Regions from separate parts of the Alkalihalophilus lindianensis genome, predicted to be linked through region 2. Evidence: a T-box and tRNA genes for the amino acid it is inferred to sense, from the RefSeq annotation. Region 2 holds a T-box; the other holds one or more tRNA genes.
What was found. The T-box of region 2 lies ahead of RYX56_RS10925 (valine--tRNA ligase). A T-box ahead of a tRNA ligase gene usually reads a tRNA of that ligase, here a tRNA-Val.
Positions count from the first base shown of each region.

Region 1 (8,237 bases), on a different contig from region 2:
TCAACAAAGCGTCAAGTAGTTTTTCGAAATTATTTTGGTGGGCCTGAGTGGACTCGAACCACCGACCTCACGCTTATCAGGCGTGCGCTCTAACCAGCTGAGCTACAGGCCCTAAAAAAGGCAATAAAAAAAGCACGTCCCACCAAATATTTTGTTGGAGCGGGCGATGGGAATCGAACCCACATCATCAGCTTGGAAGGCTGAGGTTTTACCACTAAACTACGCCCGCATATTTAAGAATAAGATGGTCGGGAAGACAGGATTTGAACCTGCGACCCCCTGGTCCCAAACCAGGTGCTCTACCAAGCTGAGCCACTTCCCGTACTATTAAGATAAAATGGTGCGCCCTGAGAGATTCGAACTCCCGACCTTTTGATTCGTAGTCAAACACTCTATCCAGCTGAGCTAAGGGCGCCAATTGGTGCGGTTGAGAGGACTCGAACCTCCACGGGGTCAACCCCCACTAGGCCCTCAACCTAGCGCGTCTGCCATTCCGCCACAACCGCTAAATGTATGATGTTCGCATCTGCACCTTTTAAAAGAAAAGTGCGGGTGAGAGGACTCGAACCTCCACGTCATAAGACACTAGATCCTAAGTCTAGCGCGTCTGCCAATTCCGCCACACCCGCGTATAAAATTAAAGTAATAATGGCGGTCCGGACGGGACTCGAACCCGCGACCTCCTGCGTGACAGGCAGGCATTCTAACCAACTGAACTACCGGACCATATGGTGGAGGATGACGGGCTCGAACCGCCGACCCCCTGCTTGTAAGGCAGGTGCTCTCCCAGCTGAGCTAATCCTCCATATGTTTGGTGACCCGTACGGGATTCGAACCCGTGTTACCGCCGTGAAAGGGCGGTGTCTTAACCGCTTGACCAACGGGCCATACTTAAAAGTGGCGGAGAAGGAGGGATTTGAACCCTCGCGCCGCTCACGCGACCTACACCCTTAGCAGGGGCGCCCCTTCAGCCACTTGGGTACTTCTCCATGGCTCCACAGGTAGGACTCGAACCTACGACCGATCGGTTAACAGCCGATTGCTCTACCACTGAGCTACTGTGGAATAATTCGTTACTGACTTTATGTATTATAATGAAAGTCATGTAGCTTGTCAACATTTTTTATTGAAGTGTTGACTAAATTATTTGTGCCGCTTAGCGACTTCTATAATATATCACAGCTTATTTAAGTTAATCAATACTTTTTTTATAATTTTTTTCTTAATTTCCCTTTGCATTTCCCACACACATATTTAACAGTATTAATTCTTCTTTTTCTCTTATAAATAAGATTGCACTCTTTGCACTCATATACATGATTGAATCCCTCCTGCCTCCTCATTCCAGGAATTTCCCTACAATAACGAGATCCCCCTACACGATGTAATAACTCTTTAAATTCTTGATCTCGATGCATATACCCTCTGCCTTCTAGATGTAAGTGATAATGACACAGCTCATGTTTAATAATTGCAACCAATTCCTCAAGTCCGTGAGCTTGAAACTGCTTTGGATTCAATTCAATATCATGTGACCTTAATAAATACCTCCCACCAGTGGTCCGTAGCCTAGGGTTGAATCTAGCCTCATGCAAAAAAGGCTTATTGAAGCTGTTTAATGATATATTTTCAACTAATCTTTGTACCTCACTTTGATCCACACAATCACTCCTGTAACAATAAAATACACTCAACATTGACAAACTCTCACTCATATAATGAATATACTACCATATTCATTAAGGAGTTGGGAGAGATGCCCACATGGTTATGCACCCAGTTACAACGTGCTTTCAAAGAGCAAAACCGCCATCAAATAAAAATTTTAAACCAATGTTGGTTCTATTATCAACGTAAGGAACAGATGAACAAACACCTAGGTTAATACCACTCTTCTTCAAGTCATTTAAATATTACTATGAAAATAGACCATGCGAGTGCATGGTCTATTTTTTAAACTGGTTGGATTGCAGGTTCGAGCATAGTTAAAGCTACTCTTCCTTTTTTTACATCTACATCCTCCACCCACACTGTCACAATCTCTCCTACAGCAACAACTTCAAGGGGATGCTTAACAAATCTCTTCGTAAGTTTCGAAATATGCACTAGCCCATCTTGCTTGACTCCAATATCCACAAAGGCCCCAAAATCGACTACATTTCGGACGGTTCCTTGCAATTCCATCCCTCGATTTAGATCTTCTAATTGAAGCACCCCTTGTTTCAACAGAGGTTTCGCGACTTCATCACGAGGATCTCTAGTTGGTCTAATTAAGGTAGTGATAATATCATTAACCGTTGGTAATCCTAGATCAAGCTCTTGCGCTATATGCTGTTTATCAATACCTGATAGCTTTTCACTGAGCCCTTTATTCCCCACATCTGAACGTGTCGCTCCAACTTTTTCAAGTAGAGCTTCCGTTTCTTTATATGTTTCAGGGTGGATAGCCGTTGCATCCAATGGGTTTTTTCCATCTTGAATACGTAAGAAACCAATACATTGTTCATATGTTTTTGCGCCTAATCTCGGTACTTTCTTTAATTGAGTACGAGTAGTAAAACGCCCTTCTTCTTCTCGGCGCTTCACTATATTTGTAGCAACGGATTTCGATAACCCAGCTACATATTGCAATAAGGAAACCGAAGCAGTATTCACATTTACACCTACTTGGTTAACAACAGTTTCCACAACAAAGCTTAACGATTCAGATAAACGCTTTTGAGTTACATCATGTTGATATTGACCTACCCCAACTGATTTAGGATCAATTTTAACAAGCTCTGCTAGAGGATCTTGCAACCTCCTAGCAATAGAGACTGCACTTCTCTCCTCTACTTGAAATTCCGGAAATTCTTCTCTTCCTAAGTCAGATGCAGAATACACACTCGCACCTGCTTCATTTACGATTAGATAGTAAATAGAACCAGGCAAATCATTAATCAAATCGGCAATAAACTGCTCTGTTTCCCTTGAAGCGGTCCCGTTACCTATGGCAATCATTTCAACATTATGCTTCTTGATAAGGTCTTTAATTTTAGCAGCTGCTTTTTCTACTTCATTTCTAGGAGGCGTGGGATACACCACACCTATATCAAGCATTTTGCCAGTTCCATCTACTACAGCCAACTTACAACCTGTACGATAAGCTGGATCTACCCCTAACACAACCTTATCTTTAATGGGTGGTTGTAATAGTAAGTTACGCAAGTTTTCAGAGAAAATATGAATCGCTTGTTCCTCTGCTTTATTCGTCAGTTCATTTCTTATCTCTCTTTCAATGGACGGCTCAATTAATCGCTTATATCCGTCCTGTATAGCAACCTTAATATACTCTGCTGTCGATGAAGATCCTGATTGACGCATCAAACGCCTTTCGATCTCTTCTACCATTCGCTCCGCCTGAAACTCAAGAGACACTTTAAGAACCCCTTCTTTTTCCCCACGATTAATCGCTAAAATTCTATGAGGAACGATCGATCGAATTGCTTCTGAATACTCATAATACATTTCGTAAGTAGATTTTTCATCAGCTTCCTTATTTTTTGCGGATGTTCGAACCTTACCTTCTTTAAAAGAACGTAAACGAATAAGTTTTCGTAAATCAGCATCATCAGATACCCACTCAGCTATAATATCTCCAGCGCCCTCAAGAGCTTCTTCCTCGTTCGCTACGCCTTTCTCTTCATTAACGTATTTTCTTGCTTCTGCTAACACATCGGCATTTTTCGGAAAGGAAAACATCCATTTCGCTAAAGGTTCTAATCCTTTTTCCTTTGCAACAGTTGCTTTAGTGCGCCTTTTTTGCTTATACGGTCTATATAGATCCTCGATTTCTTGAAGTTTCATTGCTTGATCTATCTTTTTAGAGAGTTCATCCGTTAATTTGTCTTGATCCCTAATTAAGCGTTTGACCTCTTCTTTTCTGTTTTGCAACTGATTCGCATATTCCCATTTCTCAACAATTGTACGAATTTGCACTTCATCTAATGAGCCTGTTAACTCTTTTCGATATCTAGCAATAAAAGGGACCGTATTCCCTTCTTCTACTAGCTCGATTAAATTACTTATGTACTTCTCCTGAACAGACATCTCTTGTTCGATCGTTTTAATTAAGGTTTGATTAAAATCACTCAACTTTTCCAGCTCCTTTGTTAGTAGCCTGCCTAACTAATCATATCATAGTAAAAGAATGAACAACTAACTTCCACTCCATCATCATATTTCCTTCCATTTATCATTTTACTGCACAAAAAAAACCTCCTTTAGAGAGGAGGTTTCGTTTATGCTAGCTTGCCCACCAACAATGTAACATCATCAATTGCAAATCGATCTAACGTTAGTAAATCAGTAAATTCCTTTTTTAAAGAATCAATCGTTAAAAGGTTCTTTTTTGAAAAAGGGATTTTGACACCATCGGAATACAACATAAATATGCTACCTTCTTTGTAAGAGAAGCTTTTACTCTTAATTACGGCTTTTCTTCCTGATAAATACCCTCTCAAGGGAATAGGTTGAATCGTTGTACCATCAGGATAATACATCACAAAACCGATGTTGCCAAAGTTACAGTAGTTTAGTTCTTTTTTTACGAAATCTACTTTCACTAATGTTAAAACTGCACCTCGCTTGTTAACCATAGCCTCGTTACAGGTCTTAACAATTTCCTCAACACCCAGAAAACAATTATCTTTTATTATTTTAATCGCAGCATCAGCTGATTCAGAAGCTCCCTCGCCACTACCAAGCCCGTCTACTACAGCGCAAATTGTAAAATCCTTTTCTTCGACCACTACATGAGCATCACCACAATGTATATTGCCCGGCTTAGCCTGCTGAACAGCGGCGATTTCTAGGTTTTTATGCTCATAAAAATTAATCATTACAAAATCTCCGATGGCTCGACTTTTATTGAATCACGTAGTTTTTGTAAAGCTCTGCGCTGAAGACGGGAAACATGCATCTGAGAAATACCAAGCTTTTCACCAGTTTCTTTTTGACTCAAATTCTCATAATAAGTTAACAATAAAATTTGTTTCTCTCTTTCGTTGAGAACTTGAAAAGCTTTTTCTAGTAACATTTTTTGATCAGTCTTTTCAAATCCACCATCTACATTCCCTACAAGGTCAAGTAAGGTTACCTCTCCACCTTCTTGATCTGCTTCAAGCGAACGATCCACTGATAACGCCTGGTAACTCTTGCTCATCTCCATCGTTTCTAGAACTTCTTCTTCAGAGACCTCTAAATACGCAGCAATTTCATGAACAAGTGGCGATCGGTTATATTCAACCGTTAATGCTTCTACTGCTTTTTTTATTTTAGGACCTAACTCTTTAATACGTCTAGGAACATGTACACTCCATGTTTTATCACGAATGAATCGTTTGATCTCCCCTACGATAGTCGGCACAGCAAAAGATTCAAAGCTACGACCAAATTCACTATCGAATCGAGTCAAAGCAGCCAACAACCCTACCATTCCAACTTGGTAGAGATCTTCATCGTATTCCCGACCCTTAGAAAATTTCCGAGCTAATGAACGGACAAGAGCCTCATAATGCTTAACAAGCTTTACTTGGGTCTCTTCATCACCTGTCTCTTGATAAAGGCGAATCCAATCATATACCTCATCTTTGTTCTGTTTGTGTGGAAGGGACTCCGTCGACATTTGACTCCACCTCATCTCCGTGAATGAACTTTGTCATCATTAAGATAACCCCTGATTCGTCGTTGATCTCCACTTTATCCATCAAAGTGTTGATTAAAAAGAGGCCAAGCCCCCCTTCTTTAAGATCGCCAACAGGCTTACTTGAATCAACCGGTCCTAAGCGTTCACGTAACCCGTTCATATCAAAACTTTGGCCACGATCGGCAATGACGATTTCCATTCGATCTTCATGGAGTACAAAAGAAGCAGAGATTAATCCTTCACCTTCATAAGCGTGATCCACTACGTTCGTACATGCTTCTGCAACAGCAATCTTTATATCTTCAATATCGTCGTACGTAAACCCTAAACGATTGGCAATTCCAGAAACAGTCAAACGTACGACTCCTACGAACTCAGGCTTAGCAGGAACACTCATCTCGATGTGATCAACTTGCTGATGGTTCATTTCGCTTCCTCCTCTTTATTTTGCTCAATCTGAATGACTTCATCTAGGCCAGTAATTGTAAATAAACGACGGACTCGATCAGACATTCCTCTCAACATTAAAGAACTTTCATTGGCATCTGTTAATTTCAATATACCAACAAAAATTCCCAATCCCGTACTATCTATATATTGAACATTTTTCAAATCAACTACGATTTGTTTAGTGCTTGTTTCGGCAAGTGGCGTTAGTGCACTACGTAATTTCGGTGCGGTATACGCATCAATTTCCCCTGTTAGATAAATAAGTTCTGCATCCTCTGACTGTTCATGACGAATATCTAAGTTCATCTATATCTCCTCCTGGTATCCCATATGACAATAGTTTATAAATACCACAAAACAATCAATTTTAAACTTCTCGGCGCAAAATCATTAATGTGAAATCATCACGCAATGTAAAATCTTGTAATTTAACGAGATCCTGATAAACATTTTTGACAATCTCTTGAGCGCTTAAATGCATGTACTTCCGAATCATTTTGACAATCTCTTCACGTTCAATAAATTCATCATCCACTCGACATTCCGTCACACCGTCTGAAAGGAAAACGATAAAGTCACCTTTCTCTACCTTCTTGTGATATTCACGGAATTTCGTGTGGCGGGACACACCCAGCACCAAACCTTTTGCGTATAATTCTTCAAATTGATCTGTTGAAGCTGAGTAATAAAAACCTGGCTCATGTCCAGCACCAGAGTAGTGAAATTCATGTGAACCAGTATCATATGCCCCGTACATCATTGTAATAAACATGCTATCATCCACATTTTGTTCAACTACACGATTTAAATTCTCAAGTAATGCTCCTGGCCTTAACCTTTGTTCAGGCAAACTATCCATAGCATATTTGATCATAGACATACACAATGCTGCAGGAACGCCTTTACCGATAATATCAGCAATCGCTACGCCCACATTGCCATTTTCGTCTCTTACAAAATGATAATAATCGCCGCTCATTTTTGTTGCAGGCACACTGATAACACCAATATCTAACACACCATCTGCCGGTATTTCTTTTGGCAGTAAAGTTTGCTGCATGTTAGCCGCAACGTCAATTTCAGACTCCAGTTCTCTTTGGCGATCTCTCAAGCTCTGATGTTCACGATAGGCTAAGCCATAGCCCATCATGACTTCAAGTAAGAGTTCAAATGAATCTTGCACTTCATTTGATACACTAGGAAACAGCTCTTCTAAGATAGAGCGATGAATACTCACAAGTTCCTCAGGTGATATTTGATGTTCGAGTAAGATTTTACTGAATTGTTGCGCTTCGTATAACCCTTGCTCGCTTTTATCATGAAGAAATGTCTGCAATATCTGTTTGTAGGATTCTTCTAGTTTTTGAACAGTATTATTCACGCTGGCCCTCCTTTAACGAAGCCACTTCGTCGTTGTAATGACCGTCCCTTCTCCGACTTCTGAGTCAATTGAAAATTCATCCATTAAACGTTTTACTCCCGGCAGACCTGCCCCCATCCCGCTCGAGGTTGTAAAGCCATCTACCATAACTTGTCTAATATCCGAAATCCCTGGGCCTTGATCTTTAGCAATCACCTGGATGCCTTTAATCATACCTGTTTTAGACGGTGCTTCAATTAGTTCTAAACATATTTCTCCACGTTGTGCATATAGATATATATTACGCGCCAATTCCGAAATGGCTGTTGTTATCCGCGCTTGATCGACACTCCCAAACCCGATTTCCTTTGAGAGGGTACGACCTGCTTGTCTAGCAGCAACAATCCCCCATTCGTTTTTCACTTCGACACAGGATTGGGTTTCCATGACTATCCCTCCAGTTCCTGTTGCAATTTATCTAGACCTTGCTCAAGATCAAGAGCTGTAGGAACATCATCAAGTTTAATACCCATATCGATTAAAGTAATCGCAACGGCAGGTTGAATTCCCGTCAACACAACTCGCGCTCCCATTAAATTAGACATATCTACTACATCACCTAAAACTTTTGCGATAAAGGAGTCAATCATATCAACAGAAGTTAAATCAATTACAACACCGCTCGATCCTTCTTTATGGATTTTATCTAATAAGTCCTCTTGAAAGCGAAGTGCTGTTTGA
Region 1 is NZ_JAWJBA010000010.1:116-8,352, forward strand. Features, by position in the region: tRNA gene RYX56_RS19185 (tRNA-Ile) at 36-112, opposite strand; tRNA gene RYX56_RS19190 (tRNA-Gly) at 156-229, opposite strand; tRNA gene RYX56_RS19195 (tRNA-Pro) at 246-322, opposite strand; tRNA gene RYX56_RS19200 (tRNA-Arg) at 339-415, opposite strand; tRNA gene RYX56_RS19205 (tRNA-Leu) at 420-506, opposite strand; tRNA gene RYX56_RS19210 (tRNA-Leu) at 548-629, opposite strand; tRNA gene RYX56_RS19215 (tRNA-Asp) at 650-726, opposite strand; tRNA gene RYX56_RS19220 (tRNA-Val) at 730-805, opposite strand; tRNA gene RYX56_RS19225 (tRNA-Glu) at 813-887, opposite strand; tRNA gene RYX56_RS19230 (tRNA-Ser) at 899-989, opposite strand; tRNA gene RYX56_RS19235 (tRNA-Asn) at 991-1,065, opposite strand; gene RYX56_RS19240 (SprT family protein) at 1,209-1,661, opposite strand; gene cmpA (cortex morphogenetic protein CmpA) at 1,757-1,885, shown strand; gene RYX56_RS19250 (Tex family protein) at 1,954-4,089, opposite strand; gene RYX56_RS19255 (SpoIIE family protein phosphatase) at 4,281-4,880, opposite strand; gene sigB (RNA polymerase sigma factor SigB) at 4,880-5,665, opposite strand; gene rsbW (anti-sigma B factor RsbW) at 5,625-6,113, opposite strand; gene RYX56_RS19270 (STAS domain-containing protein) at 6,110-6,442, opposite strand; gene RYX56_RS19275 (PP2C family protein-serine/threonine phosphatase) at 6,504-7,517, opposite strand; gene RYX56_RS19280 (anti-sigma regulatory factor) at 7,530-7,943, opposite strand; gene RYX56_RS19285 (STAS domain-containing protein) at 7,946-8,237, opposite strand, start outside.
Region 1: it encodes a tRNA-Val, which carries the amino acid that the T-box ahead of RYX56_RS10925 (valine--tRNA ligase) is inferred to sense. The anticodon was not compared.

Region 2 (22,347 bases):
GGGGATAAGATAAAATTAATGGAGATCAAATTCGAATCTTTTAGCAATTGAGCCAAATGAACCCAATTCATTCGAACTAGTTATTGCGAATGGATGTTAAGGTTTTCTTGATAAAGGGTATTAATTCGGAACTAGGAAATTTGGAGGTGTATGCGGATGGTCGCAGAAAAAACAAAACGAACTATTCCGCTTCTGCCTTTACGCGGCCTGCTCGTCTTCCCATCGATGGTACTTCATTTAGATGTTGGGCGTGCTAAGTCAGTACAGGCATTAGAATTTGCAATGAATGAAGATGAGGAAATCCTTTTATCTACACAAAAGGAAATTTCAATTGATGAACCAACGAATGATGAAATTTATTCAGTTGGAACGCTCGCTAAAATTAAACAATTGTTAAAACTTCCAAATGGTACAGTACGTATTCACGTTGAAGGACTGCACCGTGCAAGGATTGAAGAATATCTAGATAATGCTGATTTTCTTGAAGTAGAAATGACAGAGTTATCTAATGAACAAACAGATCGTACTGCTGAAACTCAAGCAATTATGAGAAACTTGCTGGAGATGTTTGAGCAATATACGAAGGTGAGTAAAAAAGTATCAGCAGAAACGTTAGCAACGGTTTCAGACATATCAGAACCTAGCCGCTTTGCAGATGTATTAGCATCTAATCTTCCCCTTAAGTTGGCTGAAAAGCAAGAGCTTCTTGAGATGAATAATGTGGTTGAAAGACTGCTTCATTTAATAGAGATTTTAAACAACGAACAAGAAGTGTTAGGCCTTGAGAAAAAGATTGGTCAGCGCGTAAAAAAATCAATGGAAAAAACGCAAAAAGAATATTATTTACGGGAACAAATGAAGGCGATTCAAAAAGAATTGGGCGACCGTGAAGGACGTACAGGAGAAGTAGCTTCTTTAAAAGAAAAAATTGAAGAAGCTACTATGCCAAAGTCTGTAGAAGAGAAAGCTCTAAAAGAGCTTGATCGCTATGAGAAAATGCCCGCAAATTCAGCTGAAAGCTCCGTTCTGAGAAATTACATTGAGTGGCTTGTGCAATTACCATGGACGAATGAAACTGAGGATCAACTCGATGTGAATCGTGCAGAAGATATTTTAAACGAGGATCATTATGGCTTAGAAAAAGTAAAAGAACGCGTACTTGAATATTTAGCCGTTCAACAATTAACAAATGAGCTAAAAGGTCCGATTTTATGTTTATCTGGCCCTCCTGGTGTCGGGAAAACATCGTTGGCACGTTCCATTGCTCGCTCACTTAATCGTAATTTTGTTCGCATATCGTTAGGCGGAGTGAGAGATGAAGCGGAGATACGTGGTCACCGTCGTACATACGTCGGCGCAATGCCGGGCCGGATGATCCAAGGAATGAAAAAAGCTGGGTCAATTAATCCTGTCTTTTTACTAGATGAAATTGATAAGATGGCAAATGATTTCCGTGGTGATCCTTCTTCTGCCTTATTAGAAGTGTTAGATCCTGAACAGAATCATACTTTTAGTGATCATTATATTGAGGAGCCATATGACCTTTCAAAGGTTATGTTTGTGACAACAGCTAATAACATTGCCACCATTCCTGGTCCTCTTAGAGATCGTATGGAAATGATTCATATTGCAGGGTACACGGAAGTGGAGAAAATGCAAATTGCTAAAAATTATCTCCTGCCTAAGCAAATGAAAGATCATGGTCTATCAAAATCGATGATACAAGTAAAAGATGAGGCTATTCAAAAGGTCATTCGTTATTATACAAGAGAAGCAGGGGTTCGTAATTTAGAGAGACAACTTGCCACATTATGCAGAAAAGCTGCTAAAATGATCGTAACGGGTACTAAAAAGCGTGTTATACTTACTCAAAAGACAGCTGAGGAAATGCTAGGTAAACCACGTTTTCGCTACGGTATAGCAGAAGTGGAAGATCAAGTGGGAGCGGCTACTGGTCTTGCTTACACATCTGCCGGTGGTGATACATTATCTATTGAAGTATCGCTTTCGCCTGGTAAAGGTAAATTAACGTTAACAGGTAAATTAGGCGATGTGATGAAAGAGTCGGCGCAAGCTGCTTTTAGTTATATTCGTGCAAGGTCAAAAGAGCTTAACATTGATGCGGATTTTCATGAGAAAAATGATATCCATATCCATGTTCCAGAAGGTGCTACACCTAAAGATGGTCCATCAGCTGGGATTACTATGGCAACAGCCCTCATTTCTGCTTTGACTGGTCGTGTAGTAAAGAAAGAAGTAGGAATGACTGGGGAAATTACATTAAGAGGACGTGTACTGCCGATTGGCGGACTTAAAGAGAAGTCAATGAGTGCACATCGAGCTGGTCTTAAGACGATCATCATTCCAAAAGACAATGAAAAAGATTTGGAAGATGTACCCGAAAGTGTTCGCCAAGATCTTAACTACATTCTAGTTGGGCACTTAGATGAAGTCTTAAAGCATGCGTTGGGAGAGAAGAAATGAAGGTAACAAAAGCAGAATTATTTACAGTCGCAGTAAAGCCTGAACAATATCCAAACACACCTTTACCGGAAATTGCACTAGCAGGTCGTTCAAATGTGGGGAAGTCATCTTTTATCAATAAGATGATTAATCGTAAAAGTTTGGCACGGACGTCACAGCGTCCGGGGAAAACCCAAACATTGAATTTTTACGCTATTAATGAACAACTTCACTTTGTCGATGTGCCGGGGTATGGTTTTGCAAAGGTGTCAAAAAAGGAACGAGATTCTTGGGGAGAAATGATTGAGACATTTATTCAAACACGTGAACAATTACGTGCCATCGTCCAACTGATTGATGTCCGCCATAAACCATCACAAGATGATAAATTAATGTATAAGTGGTTAAAACATTTTGATATGCCCGTCATACTGGTTGCGACAAAGTGTGACAAGATCCCAAAAGGGAAATGGCAAAAACATTTAAAAGTGATTTCACAAGAATTAGAAAAACATGAAGAGGATCCACTATTACTCTTTTCCTCAGAAACTGGTCATGGAAAAGAACAAGCGTGGAAAACGATTCTGTATTACGCTACAAAAAAAGATTAACAAAAAGGTCTGTACCAAAAAAGGTGCAGACCTTTTGCTTTATTATTATTTTCGCTTTAAAATGAAAAACAGACCTATGCAGATAAGTACAATGGGCCATAAATCAAGTACAATCTTATGAGTTGGTTGCAACCATTCTACTGGGTCGATTGAAAGAAAAGCAACGATTGAAAAAATGGTGAGAAGGAGACCGGGGATTAATCCTTCCTTCTTAGTGCGAACATAGACAAGTAAGAAAGAAATTCCGACAATGAGGGTATACATTCCCCAATGTTCTGGCCATGATGGAATGAGAGAAAGACCGTGAAAATGAATACCAAGACCTATTAATATAAGGCCAGGAAAAAGCGAGCTTGTATCTTTTCCTAAAATTGATTGCAGTAAAAACGCAAGACCAATAATGAGTAAGATAGAAGGCCAGCTTGCTACTTGTTCTTGGTACGGTAAGGAATATTGGTTGGTGAGAAAAAAAGCACCAAGACCGCTCAATAAGACGCCAAGAAAAATACGTTGTTGCTTCATGTACTTACCCCCAATCATGAAAGAGTTGGTCATATATTTAGATGGAATGGTTAAGCTAAAAGGAAAGAATTCTCTAGCGTACCAAAGTCATCATACAATACCAACATAATAGCATAGGCTTCATGATCTGTTCACAAATTTTTTTTGAGTGATTAGACAGACATGTTATAATGGGTTTAGTAAAGGGTAAGGGTTAAACTAGTCCCTAATTAGAACGATTTATTGGGCATAATTTATTAGTAGAAGTTACGGAAATGAAATGATAGATGAAGTGAACGGTGGGGGTGAGTTAAAGAATGCATATTATTGTTGTCGGATTAAACTATAAAACAGCCCCGGTTGAAATGCGAGAAAAGTTCGCCTTTCAAGAAGCTGAGATGCCAATAGCGCTTAATCAGCTTCGCAACATGAAAAGTATTCTAGAATGTACGATTATATCTACATGCAATCGAACGGAAATCTATGTGGTTGCTGATCAGCTTCATACAGGGCGCCATTTCACGAAATCCTTCCTGGCAGAATGGTTCCAATTATCTAAAGAAGAAGTTTCACCTTATTTGGATATACGTGAAGACCATCATGCGATTGAACATTTGTTTAGAGTAGCATGTGGACTTGATTCTATGATCTTAGGAGAAACACAAATTCTTGGCCAAGTTCGAGATAGTTTTCTCTTAGCTCAGCAAGAACAAGCAACAGGTACGATTTTTAATCATTTATTCAAACAAGCAGTTACACTAGCTAAGCGTGCTCATTCAGGTACTGAAATTGGCCAGCATGCTGTATCTGTTAGTTATGCTGCAGTTGAATTAGGTAAGAATATATTTGGTGACTTTGACGGTAAGCATGTATTAATTTTAGGTGCAGGCAAGATGAGTGAATTAACTGCCAAGCATTTGCATGCTAATGGTGCTAAGAAGATTACCGTCATTAACCGTACGGAAGCTCGTGCAGCAGAACTTGCAGCTCGTTTCCTCGGACAAGCGAGACCGTTTGAACAACTCCAAGACGCTTTAGTAGATGCTGATGTTTTAATCAGTTCGACGGGAGCCCGTGATTTTGTTGTGTCTAAAGAGATGATGTCTAAGACTTTAAAGAAGCGTAAAGGACGTCCTTTATTTATGGTTGATATTGCAGTGCCACGTGATTTGGACCCGGCGCTTGCTGAGTTAGATGATGTATATCTGTATGATATTGATGACCTACAAAATATTGTTGAAGCTAATTTAGCAGAGCGTAAGCGGGAAGCTGAAAAAATCGAGTTGATGATTGAGCTTGAAATCGATGAGTTTAAATCTTGGCTAAACACTTTAGGTGTGGTGCCGATTATTACCGCTCTTCGATCAAAAGCTTTAGCAGTGCAAGCCGAAACGATGGAGAGTATTGAACGTAAATTGCCAAACCTCTCAGAACGTGAGAAGAAAGTTCTTCGCAAGCATACAAAGAGTATCGTCAACCAACTTTTACGTGATCCAGTAACTCGAGTAAAAGAACTGGCTGGAGAATCTAGTTCAGATGAAGCGCTTGAATTGTTTACAAAGATCTTCGCATTAGAAGAAGAACTTGAAACACAAGAGCGTGAGGTGCGTGTTCGCGAGGCAGAGCAACAATGGGAAGCACAAAAGAAAGAATACAGTGCACTCTCTAATAAGCAAGATGCAGTCGTTCGCTCCTAAGGAAAGGAGTGAGATTAGCGGATGAATTGGATTTATCCATTAACGATTGTCCTTTATAGTTTAAGTGTATTTGGCTATTTTATTGATTTCTTACAGCAAAACCGGAAAGTCAATCGATTGGCTTTCTGGTTGCTTTCTATAGTATGGGTCTTACAAACGGTGTATTTCGTGTACCGAGCATTTGAGTTAAATCGATTGCCGTTAATTACCCCGTTTGAAGGGCTCTTTTTTTATGCATGGGTAGTGGTTACGCTATCTCTTTTAATCAACTGGTTTTTCAGGGTTGATTTTCTCGTGTTTTTTACGAATGTTGTAGGCTTTAGTATGATGGCGTTTAGTCTATTTGTGAGGGATAGTGGTATTCCTGAATCACTGTATACCCTCTTAGTTTCAGAATTACTAATTATTCATATCACCATTATATTATTGTCATATGCTGCGTTTACTTTATCATTTGCTTTTTCGATTATGTATGTGATTCAACATCAAATGCTTAAACGGAAGCTTTGGGGTAAACGACTTGTGCGCTTTGGTTCGTTATCGAAACTCGATCGATTGGCATATCGAATGACTATTTTTGCTTTTCCATTCTTTTTAATTGGTCTCATTCTTGGTTTCGTTTGGGCCAATACTCAATTTGGATTTATCCCGCTAATGGATGCGAAAGTTATTAGTTCGTTATTCGTTTTATTTGTATACGCTATCTACCTATACCAACGAGCTGTTCACTACGTTCGGGGATATAACATGGCGCTATTAAATATTGCTTGTTTCTTATTACTTTTAATTAATTATTTCTTATCTGGTCAGTATTCAGAGTTTCATCTATGGTATTAACAGATTTAAAAAGTGACATTGACTGATTAACTGGAGGTTTATACATGCGTACGATTGTAATTGGTTCACGCCGTAGTAATTTAGCTTTAACACAGACTGATTGGGTTATTGCTCAATTAAAGAAAAAAGACGTTCCTTATGAGTTTGAAGTGAAAAAGATCGTCACAAAGGGAGATCGTATTTTAGATGTGACGCTTTCTAAAGTTGGTGGGAAAGGGTTGTTTGTAAAAGAGATTGAACAAGCTCTTGAGAATAAAGAGATTGATCTAGCTGTTCACAGTATGAAAGACGTTCCATCCGTTATGCCTGATGGCTTTACATTAGGAGCGATTACAGAGCGAGAAGACCCTCGTGATGCCTTTATTTCAGTTGATAACGTAAAATTAGCAGATTTACCGGCAGGAGCGATTGTGGGTACAAGTAGCTTACGTCGTTCAGCTCAACTTTTAGCAGAGCGTCCTGACCTTGAAGTGAAATGGATTCGTGGTAACGTTGAGACACGTTTACGTAAATTAAAAGAAGAAGATTTTTCTGCGATTATTTTAGCTGCTGCAGGATTGAAGCGGCTCGGTTATTCAGAAGAGTTAGTGACAGAGTACTTATCTCCAGAAATGTGTGTTCCTGCTGTAGGACAAGGTGCACTAGGCATTGAGTGCCGTAGCGATGATGAAGAAGTGCTTGAATTAATTCAGAAACTAAATGATGATTACACATCTCGTACTGTAACCGCGGAGCGTACGTTCTTACACAAGATGGAAGGTGGTTGTCAGGTGCCAATCGCAGCTTATGCTACGATCCAAGCTGATGACCAACTTTCTTTAACTGCACTTGTAGGCTCTCCTGATGGTAAAACGATCTTAAAAGAGAGATTAGTTGGTCAAGACCCTGTGAAATTAGGCGAGGAGATTTCAGATCGTCTTCTTGAAAAAGGGGCTAAGGAAATTTTAGATAAAGTGAAACGTGAGCTTGATCAGTAATGAATACGGCTGCACTTGCGGGTAAGCATGTACTTGTAACGCGTGCAATCGAACAAGCTCAACCCCTTATTAATCGAATAGAAGAAGTGGGCGGAATTGCACATGTTATTCCGCTTCTCTCTTTTCAAACTATAGAAGAAGCACATCATATTGAACAAGTACGAAACAGTCTTGAACATTATCAATGGCTTGTTTTTACAAGTGCAAATGGTGTGCGTTTCTTTTTTGAAGCGTTTAAAGAAGATCATCTTCGCTCTATTATTAAAAAGGCCAACATTGCCGTAGTCGGACATAAGACTGAAGCAGTTCTTAATCAGTATGGCTATCAGGCAAGTCTGCTTCCAAAACATTATGTTGCAGAAGATTTAGTCCTGGTATTACGTGAGCATATTAATGAGGGTGAGCGTGTTTTACTGCCGCGTGGTAATTTGGGACGAACTTATTTACCAAAGGCATTGAGCGCTCATGGAATTGAAGTAGATGATTTAACCGTCTATAAAACGGTATGTCCTGATGTGGCCAAAGACCACATTCAATCTCTGATAAATGAACACATACCGCTTGATGTGATCACCTTTACAAGTTCTTCAGCCGTTAAACACTATACTCAGATTTTAGAGGGGCTTGAGCTAGAAGATCCATTTCCTTATGCACGGATTGCTTGCATAGGACCGATAGCTGAAAAAACAGCACAAGAGTATCATTTACAAGTAGATATAACAGCAAGTACATACACTATTGAAGGCCTTATAGAAGCTATCTCTACATATTTTAAGGAGGATGAAAACTATTGAAACAGTTAGAATTTAATCGCCATCGTCGCCTTCGTCAAACCGCCTCGATTCGTCGTATGGTTCGCGAAACATCTGTTAAAACAGATGATTTGATTTATCCGATCTTTGTAATCGAGGGGGAAGGGGTAAAGAATGAAATTCCTTCTATGCCTAATGTGTTCCAATGGTCACTTGATTTAGTGGATACTGAAGTAGAAGAAGCGGTGGCACTCGGAATCCCTTCTATTATCGTATTTGGAGTTCCAGCAGATAAAGATGATGTAGGCTCTTCTGCCTATCATGATCACGGAATTGTTCAAAAAGCGATTCGTCAAATTAAAGAAAAGCATCCTGATCTTACAGTGATTGCTGATACATGTTTATGCCAATTTACCGATCATGGTCATTGCGGTGTCATTGAAGACGGTAAGGTGTTGAATGATCCAACGCTTGACTTGCTTGCTAAAACAGCGGTTTCTCAAGCTGAAGCTGGTGCGGATATTATTGCTCCTTCAAATATGATGGATGGCTTTGTAGCAGCGATTCGTCATGGCTTAGATGAAGCAGGTTATCATGACGTGCCGATTATGTCTTACTCGGTTAAATATGCATCAGCATTCTACGGGCCGTTTCGTGATGCAGCTCATAGCTCACCTAAATTTGGCGATCGTAAAACATACCAAATGGATCCTGCTAATCGCCTAGAAGCAATTCGCGAAGCACAATCAGATATTGAAGAAGGGGCAGATTTTTTAATTGTAAAGCCCGCTCTTTCTTATCTAGATGTGATTCGTGAGGTAAAGGATCACTCCGGATTTCCAGTTGTAGCTTATAATGTCAGTGGGGAATACTCGATGATAAAAGCTGCTAGTCAAAATGGTTGGGTCGATGAAAAGGCCATTGTGCTTGAAAAGATGACAAGTATGAAACGAGCGGGTGCTGACTTGATCTTAACGTACCATGCTAAAGATGTGGCTCGTTGGTTAAAAGAAACGAACTAACAGATTGAAAGGAGAATGAGAATGCGTTCATTTAAAAATTCAGAAGCAGCTTTCCAAAAAGCAAAACCACTAATGCCAGGTGGAGTAAATAGTCCGGTTCGTGCATTCAAATCGGTAAAGATGGACCCAGTGTACATGGAAAGAGGTAAAGGCTCTAAAATTTATGATATTGATGGTAATGAGTATATTGACTATGTTCTTTCATGGGGGCCACTCATTTTAGGTCATGCTGATGAGCAAGTGGTAGAGGCATTAAAATCAGCAACTGAAAAAGGGACAAGCTTCGGTGCTCCTAGTGAGCTTGAAACGAAACTTGCCGAACTTGTCATTGAACGTGTGCCATCTATTGAAGTCGTCCGTATGGTTAACTCTGGTACTGAAGCGACGATGAGTGCATTGCGTTTAGCACGTGGTTATACAGGCCGCAATAAGATTTTGAAATTTGTGGGTTGCTATCATGGGCATGGTGATTCTTTATTAATCAAAGCTGGTTCAGGTGTTGCAACTCTTGGCTTACCAGATAGTCCTGGAGTTCCAGAGTCGGTTGCGAAAAATACACTAACCGTTCCTTACAATGATATCGAGAGTGTAAAGTATGCGTTTGAACAATTTGGTGATGACATTGCCGGAGTGATTGTAGAACCTGTAGCAGGAAACATGGGTGTTGTAACCCCTGAGCCAGGATTTCTAGAAGACTTACGTGAGATTACAGCGGAAAATGGGACGCTTCTCATTTTTGATGAAGTTATGACTGGTTTCCGTGTTGGTTATGAGTGCGCACAAGGAAAGCTAGGTGTGACGCCTGACCTAACTTGTCTCGGTAAAGTAATTGGTGGCGGCCTACCTGTAGGTGCGTATGGCGGGAAACGTGAAATTATGGAACAAATCGCACCAGCTGGTCCAATTTATCAAGCGGGTACGTTATCTGGAAATCCACTAGCGATGACTGCAGGGTATGAGACGCTTTCACAACTTACACCAGGAAGTTATGATCACTTTGAGGCGTTAGCTACTAAGCTTGCCGATGGTTTATCGGAAGCTGCGACGAAACATAATATTCCACATTCTATTAACCGAGCTGGTTCAATGGTGGGCTTCTTCTTTACAGATGAAAAAGTAACGAACTTTGAGAAGGCTTCTACCTCAAATTTAGATTACTTCACTCGCTATTTCCAAGAAATGCTTCAACAAGGGGTTTCTCTTCCACCTTCACAATTTGAAGGTATGTTCTTGTCGACTAAGCATACAGAAGAAGATATTGATCAAACGATCGCAGCCGCAGAAATTGCTTTTTCAAAGTTAAAATAAACATACACAAGTGGGTTCTCATTATGAGGGCTCACTTTTTTTTGTTCAATCCTTGACTATGTCATTTTTACTTTCTCTTTTCCTTTGTCATATTTAGTAAGGCTTGCTCATAAAGTGATATTGTACTGAATAGCGTAGACACAGAGGATGAGATTGATCATGTTGAGGAGGAATGTATTGTGACACAAGAACATCCAACGAAGCTTTCATTTTCTATTGAGGAATCGGTTTGGTTAAATAAAGGGCAAGAAGTTCAAGAGATTGTAGGAATGTCACTTGAACCAGATATTTCGATTGAAGAAAAAGACCATCATGTATATATAAAAGGTGGCTTGCGACTTATTGGTGAATACCAACCTGCAAAGTCAGAAGCTGAAGTAGATCTTGAAAAAGGATCGGTTGAGGACCAAGTATCTTTTCGATCGGTTGGAGATGTTTCTCTTTCAGAAGATGGGACAGGGAAAATCACTCATTTTTTCCCAATTGATGTAACGATCCCTATTAGTCGTATTCATAATTTAGATGATGTATATGTTCAAATTGAATCATTTGATTATGATCTCCCTGAAAAAAGTTGTATCCAACTCACAGCAGACATTAGTATTAGTGGGATGAATCACCCTCAGGATCAATCTGCTAACAGGCCGGTAGCTACTGAAAAAAAAGCAGACGAAAAAGAAGAGTATGTTGAGCCCTCATTTTCCTTTGATGCAAAAAGTGCGACATCTCATAAAGAGTTAATAAGTCCTCCACCATTGCATGGAGGGAGTGAGGAGTTTCAACCTCCCCCGTCAAATTCATGGCAGGCACCGGTGTTTAATCAATATTATGGGTACCAACAACCTCTACCTGAGGAGACGGCAGAAGAACCAGAGCAAGTAGAGCAAGTAGAGGAAGAAGTTGATGAAGTTGAAGAAAGAGTAGAGGCTACACAAGAAGTTGTAGATGAGCCGTCAGAAGAGGTCGAAACAATTGAAGAAATTTTAGAAGAACCTAGGTTAGAAAGTGAGGCAGCTACTGAACAGCAAGAACAAGAGGATGAAGAAGAAGTAAGAGAAGCAACAGTAGTTGTAGAAGCTGTTGAAGAAGAAAAGAGTGTTGCACCATTAACTAAAATGGTTGCAAGACCTTCTGAGCCGATTGCTAGACCTGTTGAGGAAGAAGAAGTAGAAGAAGTAGAAGAAGTAGAGGGTGATTATGAGCCAGTACTTGAAGTAGGAAAACCTCGAGAAGAAAACGCCTTATATCTAACAAAGATGCTAACAAAAGGAGAAGAGCGTTTCTCTAAGTGGAGAATGTGTATTATTCAACCGAATGAAACGATCGATACCATCGCACACCGGTACAATGTGAGTACAAGTCAGCTTGCAAGAATGAATCAATTAACAGAAGAAAAGGTAGAGGAAGGTCAAATTCTCTATATTCCAGTAAGTGCCAAGTCCTAAACGAGGAGTTAGTTATGATGGAACTGGTGGATTGGCTTAAAGCGCAATATGGTTTTAAACAGGTTGAATTTATTAATGAGGCTGTTATTCTGACCGACCAAGGGCGAAAGAGAATTCGTTCTTGGTCGGATTCTTCCTTACTAGAATGGCATGTTGAATGGAGAGACCGTTGTCATTATACTCCCATTGTGTTAACGGATCGGATGATTCGCACAAAGGAAGAAGAGGCCGCTGCAAAATGGAAGGAGCAATGGATTACTTTACATGATGAAATAGAGGAAGTATACCCTCAACTTGACCATGAAAAAGCCTGGGGCATGTTAATGGGCTTAATGATTACGCATGGATTAGAAGAACGTCAATTAGAGAGAGTGTATAAAGAAGAGCTACCCTCCTATGAGTGGAATCCAATGTTACTAAATGGATTAAGAGATGATATTCAAGATCAGTTGATTCGCTACCATAAAGAGGCGCTTGTCCGATCGAAAAAAGCCGAACGTATTCGTAGTCAACAAAGAAACGTGAAACAACCTCTTCTTGATTTGTTCCAATCACCAGATCAAGCTAGAAGAATCTATGAGGTGCTGATTTGGAGAGGGACAAATGAACAAGCCCACCTTGGCTATCAATCTTTACGTCAATTTTTGATCAACTGGCAAATTGTAAATGGAACAAAGTCTCTTGAGAAGGTTATTGCATCCATTGGCCATACAGAAGGTTTTAACAAAGATCAGGCCTTATTGTTTATCGTAGAAGTTCTTGAGCCATATGAGTGGGCAGCATTGACTCGTTCCCTTATGAGTAATGAAAGTGAACGACAGATAGAAGAGAAATTAACAAAGATGTCCAATGAATGGGAAGCAGCAAGGCAACTTGTTTCGATTCTTGGAAGATGGATAGATGACCAAAAGAAGGTGGTTACATGAGGCAACATGTTGAAAATCCATATGCCTCTATTTTATTTTATTATGATCTTTATCCTGAACACATTGAAGACTTTGGAAAAATAAAGAAGGTAATAACCTCAAGGGGAGTATTTGCTTTAAAGGAAACAACCATGAATCGACTAGAAGCCGATGAATTTATTCATGCGATGAGAAAGCTAGCAAAGTTAAATTATAAACAAGCTATTCCAATCATGCCTACTAAATACGGGGAGTATACGGTGGCTACGAGTACTCATACTTACTACGTTATGCCTTGGTTAGAAGCTGTGGAATACATGGGAAGAGAGTCTCAGGAAGAAAAGCTAGCCACACAGATGGCCGTTATTCACCGCCTGACGGTGAAAACTCAAGCATTCGATAAAGGGCAAGTCGATGAGTCTTTTCAACAGTTGATTAAGCATTGGGAGATGCGAAGATTGGAACTGAGTAGGTTTGCTGATTTTGCTGAGCGTAAAAGGTATATGTCACCTTTTGAATTAACTTTCATTACCCACGCTCATATGCTTGATCAAATGGCAATCAAAGCAGGTGAGCATTTACAAAAATGGTATGAAACTTGTGTGGAAAAAGAGAAATATCGAACCGTGCTTTGCCACGGTAGACTCTCACGCTCACATGCTATTTTCAATATGGAAAATGAGCCGACTTTGCTTAATTTTGAAAGGTCCAGTATTGATACCCCAGCGAGGGATTTGGCTAGTTTCTGCCGTACAAACTTTCGCTATACGATGTGGTCTGAAGATGAAGTACTTCGTTGGTTTATGTGTTATGAGCGCCACTTGCCATTGCTTGACGAGGAAAAGGAATTATTATGTGGATATTTACTGTTTCCTGAACCAGTCGTTTTTGCAGTAGAGTCTTATGTGAACGACCGGCAAGGGCAAAGTGAATTACAGCACGTCCAGCGACTTGAAAAACGGTTGATTTCCCTTCGGAAAGTCCAACGATTAAGTCAAAAATTAATTGTAAAACAAGAAGAAAGCTAACGTTCTCTACCTTCATGAGAGAACGTTTCTTTCATTTTGCTTCTTCTTTATAAAAAAACTCCCTTATCAAAGCTATTACTTAAAATAGCTTTAATAAGAGAGAACAATAAAGAACGAACATTAACGTCAGCAAGATTACATCAAAGGTTGTAGGAAATAGTAGGGTACGTAAAAACTGAAAACAGATGAGTGGAAGTAGTAATTGAGCAAACATTGCACGAATTTTTAACCACCAAGGGGGACGATGATAATAACGGCGGTATTTCCGGCCCATCATGCAGAGCCCTCCTTCATAAGAAAACATCATGTCATACCATACTCTATGCAAAAGAAAGGGCATTTGTGCAAGCTACATGATCAGGTTGCATTTTATGCAACTGTACATATAATAGTATAGAGATGATAAATTGTGGTAAAGCTAATATTGACGAATTAATAAGAAATAAATTAAACTATATAAGAATCATATTAAGTGATAAGTGTAGACTTTAATTTAAGATCGATATGCATAGAATGGGAAGAGTAAATTCCGAACCTTTAAGAGAGAGAAATCATTAGCTGAGAGATTTCTTAAGATGTACGAATTGAATGTCGCCCAGGAGCAACCTTACTGAACGACTAGTAAGTAAGGTCGGTTAAGAGCCGTTATCAAATGAAGTGTGTAGTTTCTTTCTCTGTCTGTATTTTGGGATGATTAGAGGCTGCAAACAAAGGTGGTACCGCGAATACAAACTCTCTTCGTCCTTTGGAGGAAGAGGGTTTTTTTATTTTCACCAAAAGGAATTTATTGGAAAGAGGGTATAAAAGATGGAGAAAAAAGAGCTGTCGATGCCAACGAAGTATAATCCACAAGAAACAGAAGCAAAGTGGTATTCCTATTGGCTAGAAGGAAAGTACTTTGAAGCTACAGGAGATTCAACGAAACAACCATATTCCATTGTGATTCCACCGCCAAATGTAACGGGTAAATTACATCTTGGTCATGCATGGGATACAACGCTACAAGATATCCTTTCACGCGTTAAACGAATGCAAGGTTACGATACGTTATGGCTTCCGGGTATGGACCATGCAGGTATTGCTACTCAAGCAAAAGTTGAAGGGAAACTTCGTGAAGAAGGTGTAAGTCGTTACGATCTAGGCCGTGAAAAGTTTGTTGAAAAGTCATGGGAATGGAAAGAAGAATATGCTGATTTCATTCGTAATCAATGGTCAAAATTAGGGTTATCACTTGATTACTCCCGTGAACGCTTCACATTAGATGAAGGGTTATCAAAAGCTGTACGAGAAGTATTTGTAAAGCTATATAATAAAGGCCTGATCTACCGTGGAGAGTATATTATTAACTGGGATCCTAAAACAAAAACAGCTCTTTCAGACATCGAGGTTATCTATCAAGATGTTCAAGGAGCTTTCTATCACATGAGCTATCCATTAACAGATGGTAGTGGAAAGATTGAAGTCGCTACGACTCGTCCTGAAACAATGCTAGGTGATACTGCTGTCGCTGTTCATCCTGAAGATGAGCGTTATAAGCACCTGATCGGAAAAACAGTGACTCTTCCGATTACTAATCGTGAAATCCCTATCGTTGCAGATGATTATGTGGATATCGAATTTGGTTCTGGGGCAGTTAAAATCACACCAGCACATGACCCGAATGATTTTGAAATTGGAAACCGTCATAACCTTGAGCGGATTTTGGTTATGAATGAAGACGGTACAATGAATGAAAAAGCTGGAAAGTATAATGGGATGGATCGTTTTGAATGTCGCAAGCAAATTGTTGCAGACTTGCAGGAAGCTGGCGTTCTTTTCAAGATCGAGGAGCATATGCATTCTGTTGGTCATTCTGAGCGTAGTGGGGCAGTTGTTGAGCCGTATTTATCGACTCAATGGTTTGTAAAAATGCAACCTCTTGCTGATGCTGCTATTGACCTTCAACAATCAGAGGATAAAGTTAACTTTGTTCCAGATCGATTTGAAAAAACGTATTTACGTTGGATGGAGAACATTCGTGACTGGTGTATTTCTCGTCAGCTTTGGTGGGGACACCGTATCCCAGCTTGGTATCATAAGGAAACTGGTGAGGTTTATGTAGGACACGATGCACCAGAAGATATTGAAAACTGGAAGCAGGATGAAGATGTCCTTGATACATGGTTCAGTTCAGCTTTATGGCCATTTTCAACAATGGGCTGGCCGGATACAGATTCTCCTGATTATGAGCGTTTCTATACGACAAATGTCCTTGTAACAGGTTATGACATCATCTTCTTCTGGGTTTCTCGTATGATTTTCCAAGGTCTTGAATTTACAGAGAAACGTCCTTTCAACGATGTTCTGATACACGGTCTCGTACGTGACTCAGAAGGGCGTAAGATGAGTAAGTCGCTTGGAAATGGTGTAGATCCAATGGATGTGATCGACAAATACGGTGCTGATGCACTACGCTTCTTCCTTTCAACAGGAAGTTCCCCGGGAAATGACTTACGTTTCTACTGGGAAAAAGTCGAATCAACATGGAACTTTGGTAATAAGATTTGGAATGCATCACGTTTTGCCCTTATGAATATGGATGGCTTAACGTACGATGAAATCGATCTAAGTGGAGAAAAGACAATAGCTGATAAGTGGATCTTAACACGCCTTCAACAAACAACTGAAGATGTAACGCGTTTAATTGATGCATACGAATTCGGAGAAGTCGGTCGTCTTCTCTATAACTTCATTTGGGATGACTTCTGTGACTGGTACATTGAAATGGCGAAATTACCATTAAACGGGGAGGACGAACATGCGAAGAAGACAACTCGTTCTGTTCTTGCGTACGTATTGGATCAGACAATGCGACTTCTTCACCCGATTATGCCGTTTATTACCGAGGAAATATGGCAGCATTTGCCGCATCAAGGCGACTCCATTACAGTTGCCGCTTGGCCAGAGCGTAAAGAAGAGTATGTATTTGCAAACTCAGTGAAAGATATGGAACTTTTAAAAGAAATGATTCGTTCTGTTCGTAACACACGTGCAGAATTAAATGTTCCGATGAGTAAGCAAATTGAACTTCTTGTCAATGCAAAGGATCAAGACACACTCGCACAGCTTGAGCGTGGCAAGAGCTACATTGAAAAGTTCTGTAACCCGAGTAAGTTAGAGTTAGGTACGAATGTATCGGCACCTGAAAAGTCAATGTCTCAAGTTCTTTCCGGAGTAGAATTATTCCTACCATTAGCTGGATTATTAGACTTAGATGCAGAAATAGCTCGTCTTGAAAAAGAGCTAGAGAAGCTAACTAAAGAAGTAGAACGTGTTGATAAGAAGCTAAGCAACCAAGGCTTCATTGCAAAAGCTCCAGAGAAAGTAATTGAAGAAGAAAAGGCAAAACAAGCAGATTACAAAGCAAAACGCGAAACGGTTCAAGCGCGTATTGCTGAGTTAAAAGCGTAATAAGTGAAAGAGTCGTCTCCCTTAATTTAGGTGGGCGACTTTTTTTGTTGACGTTGCTAGCTAATCGCTAATAGCTATTAAGAAGAGCTAGACAACAAGTTATAAAAAATTTCTTCATTCGTGCAACCTTCTCGTGGTAAATTGGCTCTATATGGTAGAGCGACCAGAGATAGGAGATCGTTGGAATGGTGACATTAATCGAGCGGTTAAAAAGGAGAGAAGAAGAAGCATTCCATGAGTGGATGAGTCGTGATAGTGGTGGGGCAATGCGACTCGCGACGTTGCTACTTAAAGATTCCTACGAAGCAGAAGATGTTGTTCAAGACGCGTTTATTCTTGCCTTTAATAAACTTGAACAATTGAGTGATGACGAGAAGTTAACGAAATGGCTACTTTCGATTGTTGTCAGTCAATGTCGAAGGCGGACGAGAACGTGGAGTTTTAAGCATCTCTTTCTCTCTTCAAATGAAGAGCTGATGGAAAGAGTAGAGGATTGTAGCCCTTTGCAATTGCTTTTGACCGAAGAAACAAGACGGAATCTCATACAAACGATTCAACGATTGCAACCGGTCTATCGAGAAGTGATTGCTTTGTATTACTATAGCGAATATTCAATCAAAGAAATAGCAGATCTACTTAATGCAAAAGAAAATACTGTAAAAAGTAGGTTAGCACGAGCGAGAAAACAATTAGCTCAGTTCTTAAAAGAGGGTGAAGAAGATGAATGAACGCGAGGAAGTAAAAAGGTGCATCGATGAACAACTCGAACAAATTCAATTCACCAAACAAAAGGAAGTCATCAAAATGATCCATCCCAAGACTGCACTAGAAAAGTGGGTGTCTTGGATGAATCAAGAAATGACTATTCCGGTCGTTCCAGTTACGTCCGTTGCAGCCCTGCTTTTAGTTATCAGTATGACTGTAGGTAGTGATAACCCTACTCATACCAATCAGTTAGTGGAGGTCGGTGGCAATATTTATTATAAGCATGTCGTCGAAGGGAGGGTCATAGAAGGTGAATCTTAAGATAAAGAGAAAAAATTTCCTCTATGTTGTTGTCGGAATGCTTGCGTTTAGCTTATGTTATGTTTACTTGTTTGCCCCAATCATGGAAGAACGGAAGGTAGAGAGAGCTTTTAGCCAAGGAGAACCTCATGCTAATGAATTAATCATTAACTTGATCGACCGAGCAAATACAGACTCACAAAAACTTCATTATATCGAAAAGTATATGCTGACGTACTCGTTTTGCTGTCCGATTAAAGATGTTTACCTCTCTCCTAGTATGAGTCACTGGCAAGAAGAGAAGAGCTGGCATGGATTTACGTTAGAAGAAATGGTGCCTTATCTGGAGATGTATGTGGAGAAACGAGGTAATGTAGATGGTGTGCACTACCAAGAAGCTGTCGTTCTGCTGACAGACTATTATGCCTTTCATACCTCTATCTTAGAAGCGACCGAGTATGTTGAAGCAAAGCGAGATGATTTCATTGACCGTTCAACAATGATACTCATGCCGAGAGAACTGACAATGAAATTAGTCGAATTATACATTGATGGAGAGCAATACACAAAGGCGTGGAGCCTTATTGAAGAATATGAACAAGAACAACTTCAATTAGAAGAAGACGAAGAGTGGAAAGTGATACAAGATGGAGAGTTACTTGAATGGAAGGTTGAATTATTAATCAACGAACAGAAAGTAGAAGATGCGATTTCACGTATAGAGGATTGGCAAAAGCGAGTACAAAGTCCAGAAGATGGAGGCTCTTATGACATCGAAGAAAGACTTGCAAGTATGTTGGAACAACTAAAAAAGATAGATGGTACCTTTTCTTATGGAACAGTTAGTGGGGTTGTCGAAACTGAAAATGGCGAGCCGATTGTAGGAGCGGCAGTATATTTGCGAACAGAACAGCAGAGTAGTCACTCTATTCATCCAGAATCTGAGAAGTATCGTGCTATAACTGATCACAATGGCTTCTATCAATTTGATCATGTTGTACCAGATGCCTATCAACTAGGTATAGGTCTTCGTTTTGAGCAGATTGATGGGTATTCTTGGCCTGTTGATATCGATGAACGAATCCAGGTATCGAGTGGCGAAGAGGTTGAATATGATGTGACGCTCGTCCAACTATTAGAAGTGAATCAACCGGTTAATGATCATGTGTTTACCGAAGATGAAATGGAGTTTTCGTGGGAAGAGGATCGAGCTGCTGCAAGCTATCAGTTAGCGCTAACCACCTATTTTGATGGGGGTTCCTTCACTCAAATTGTGAAGGAAGGAATCGAACAGCCAGAAGTAAGAATTTCCATCGAAGACCTTTACCACATGCCATTTTATGTCTCATTTGCTGACCCGAAAGAGAGGTATGCCTCAACGCTTCATCCGGAACAGCAGTTGTCTTATGCCCATTCTGAGGGTCAATTTTCTTGGTATGTGATCTCAGTAGATGAAGAGGGGAAAGAATTACGGAGAAGTACGGGATACCGGTTGAATGAAGAACTCGCTCAAGATATTCCTTTTTTCCAAATGAAGCAAAGAACGCTCACACCCGCTGACCAATTGCTTCTTCGCAAGAAAGTAGATCAAGCTTTGTCTTCTTATCAGCGTGACATTGAGCAACGAGAAGGGATTGAACAAGAACATGCGCTCATTATGGCAACGAAACTACTCGAACATAAGAAAGAAATAGAAGGTGATGATAATGGAGAGATTCGCCGAGTGATGAAGGGATATGTCGAGCAATTATATGAGTTAACAGGTAGAGAGGAATATGAGGTTGTATTAAACGAAAATGAATAAGAAACAGAGTAGAAGAAGATGTCGAACGCAGCACTTCTTCTTTTTTTATGGAGGTAATTATTTGATATAGACTGACTTTCATTGAATTATGAGAGGAATCATCGCTATAATAATAGAATGATATTAAAGGCATGATTTTGTGCCATGAGGGGTTGTACGGATGAAGACTGTAGAAGAGGCGATTGATTGGATTCATAGCCTATTACCATTTGGAATAAAGCCTGGTTTAAAGCGGATGGAGTGGATGTTAGAGCGACTTGATCATCCGGAAAAGAAGCTTTCAATGATCCATATAGGCGGAACAAACGGAAAAGGTTCAACGGTAAGCTACTTACGCCATATGCTTGAGGCGAACGGCTATGATGTTGGGACCTTCACTTCACCATACATTGAATGTTTTGAAGAAAGAGTATCACTTAACGGGGAGCCTATTTCAAGTGAAGATCTTGTAGATTGTGCAAATAAGGTGAAACCTCTTGTTGATGAATTAGCAAAATCGGACCTTGGGTCACCGACTGAATTTGAAGTCATCACGACGATTGGCTTCTTATACTTTGCTACGATGACAAAGCCTGACTTCGTAATAGTTGAAGTAGGTCTTGGAGGTAGATTGGATTCAACCAATGTCATTGATCCGATACTCTCGATCATTACGTCTATCGGTCGAGATCATATGCATATTTTAGGGGAGTCTCTTGAAGAAATTGCCTTTGAAAAAGCTGGTATTATCAAAAACGGAACACCTGTGATCTCAGGAGTATCTCAAGCAGAGGCACAGAGTGTGATAAAAGACAAAGCAGATCATTGCAAGGCTCAATTTAAGCAACGTGGAGTTGATTTTGAGCAAACGTTGCTCACTCGTAATGAAACAAGTCAACTTTTTACGTTCCAATCAATTGAAGAAACGTTTGAGACTTGTACGATTCATATGGCTGGAGATCACCAACGGGAAAATGCATCGCTTGCTATTGCCGCTATGAGTACGTTAAAACAACTGGGGCATGTGAAATATACAGAGGAAGCATGCTTAGTGGGATTACAAAAAACGAGTTGGGCAGGGCGATTTGAAATCGTGCAAAAGGACCCAACTATTATTTTGGATGGAGCCCATAATGAAGAGGGAATGAGTGCACTTGCTGCCACGCTAGGTGCGCATTATCCTGACAAACGCTATCGAATCATAATGGCAGCTACAAAAGAAAAAGAGATGCAAAAGCTTCTTCACCCATTTTTACAACTTAACGCAATATTTACATTTACAACGTTTGATTTCTTTCGAGCTGCATCTGAGGTCGACCTATTCAACCAAGCTGAAGTACAAGAGAAGGTAGCCGTTTCAGACTGGAGAAAAGCAGTCTTAGATGCTCAGTTGAATCACACTACAGATGACATTATTGTTGTTTCTGGTTCTCTTTACTTTGTTTCAGAAGTGAGAAAATGGTTGAGATCAACGATTAAAGTATGAGGTTAGTCAGTAAGGATAGGAAGTGGGGGTGAAGGTGTGAAGAACGGTACTGAACGTATTCTTTGGTTTAGTTGGGTTGTTGTACTAATGATGTTAATTGCTTTATTAATCACAAGATCCAATAGCTACGAGTTTATCCTAGTGGACCTGTTCGCCTTTGCCGCCCTCACGACCTTAACTGCTGTCATGCCAATTAAATATAGAACCCATATGATTACGGTCTTTCAATGGGTAACGCTTGTTATTTTCTTGAAATTCGGATTAGTACTTGAATTACTGGTGACGCAGTTTGTGCTTTTTGGAGCATTGTATGCAACAGGTTTGAATAAAACCAACTTCTATCGAATACCATTAAATTCGCTTATTTTTTTATTGACCTCACTACTCGCTGCATGTGTTTTTTTTCTGTTTGGTGGCCAAACGAATCAACCGACTACATTAGCAACCTATAATGATTTTGCAGCACTTATTGCGTATGTGCTTACTTTCTTAGTTGCAAACCATTTCCTCATTTATCTTGTAAGACGATATTTATTTGCGCTAAAACGACAACAATTTTTTAAAGGGGTATTAATCGAATTAGCGACTGCAGCGCTTTTCTTTCCTTTAACCATTATTTTAATCATTTCATATGAACAAATGGGCATTAATGCGATCGGCTTTGCAGGATTAACCTTTATTGGAATTACGATTGTGCTACAACTTTATAATCAAAGTACGATTACGAATCACTTACTTAAAGAAGTGACGAAGTTTGGTTATGAATTAAATGCTTGCTTGACCCGTGAAGAATTATTTGAGCAATTGTCACTTAAGCTGAATGCATTTTTCAATTGGAATCAACTTCTTCTATATGAGGTGAATAATGAAAAAGTAGCTCTTTTGTATGCAGAGGATCAAAAAGGAGCAACTGTTCACCTTCAATTACGAAACGGAGAATCTTATAGTCGATACGCGCTAGAATCGAACTCTTTAATGGTAGCTGGAGCACGTAAGGAATGGGGCAAGCTTGGTAAGGAATTACCGCAAAACTTAGAGTCGATTATTGCCATTCCATTGAGACGAAAGCAAGAAATA
Region 2 is NZ_JAWJBA010000003.1:154,630-176,976, forward strand. Features, by position in the region: gene lon (endopeptidase La) at 157-2,484, shown strand; gene yihA (ribosome biogenesis GTP-binding protein YihA/YsxC) at 2,481-3,074, shown strand; gene RYX56_RS10870 (LiaI-LiaF-like domain-containing protein) at 3,120-3,596, opposite strand; gene hemA (glutamyl-tRNA reductase) at 3,893-5,272, shown strand; gene RYX56_RS10880 (cytochrome C assembly family protein) at 5,294-6,109, shown strand; gene hemC (hydroxymethylbilane synthase) at 6,154-7,086, shown strand; gene RYX56_RS10890 (uroporphyrinogen-III synthase) at 7,086-7,880, shown strand; gene hemB (porphobilinogen synthase) at 7,877-8,860, shown strand; gene hemL (glutamate-1-semialdehyde 2,1-aminomutase) at 8,882-10,168, shown strand; gene spoVID (stage VI sporulation protein D) at 10,348-11,613, shown strand; gene RYX56_RS10910 (hypothetical protein) at 11,628-12,539, shown strand; gene ysxE (spore coat protein YsxE) at 12,536-13,546, shown strand; gene RYX56_RS10920 (YszA family small membrane protein) at 13,626-13,823, opposite strand; T-box leader at 14,047-14,295, shown strand; gene RYX56_RS10925 (valine--tRNA ligase) at 14,354-16,996, shown strand; gene RYX56_RS10930 (RNA polymerase sigma factor) at 17,182-17,724, shown strand; gene RYX56_RS10935 (hypothetical protein) at 17,717-18,022, shown strand; gene RYX56_RS10940 (carboxypeptidase-like regulatory domain-containing protein) at 18,012-19,805, shown strand; gene RYX56_RS10945 (bifunctional folylpolyglutamate synthase/dihydrofolate synthase) at 19,966-21,270, shown strand; gene RYX56_RS10950 (sensor domain-containing diguanylate cyclase) at 21,307-22,347, shown strand, end outside.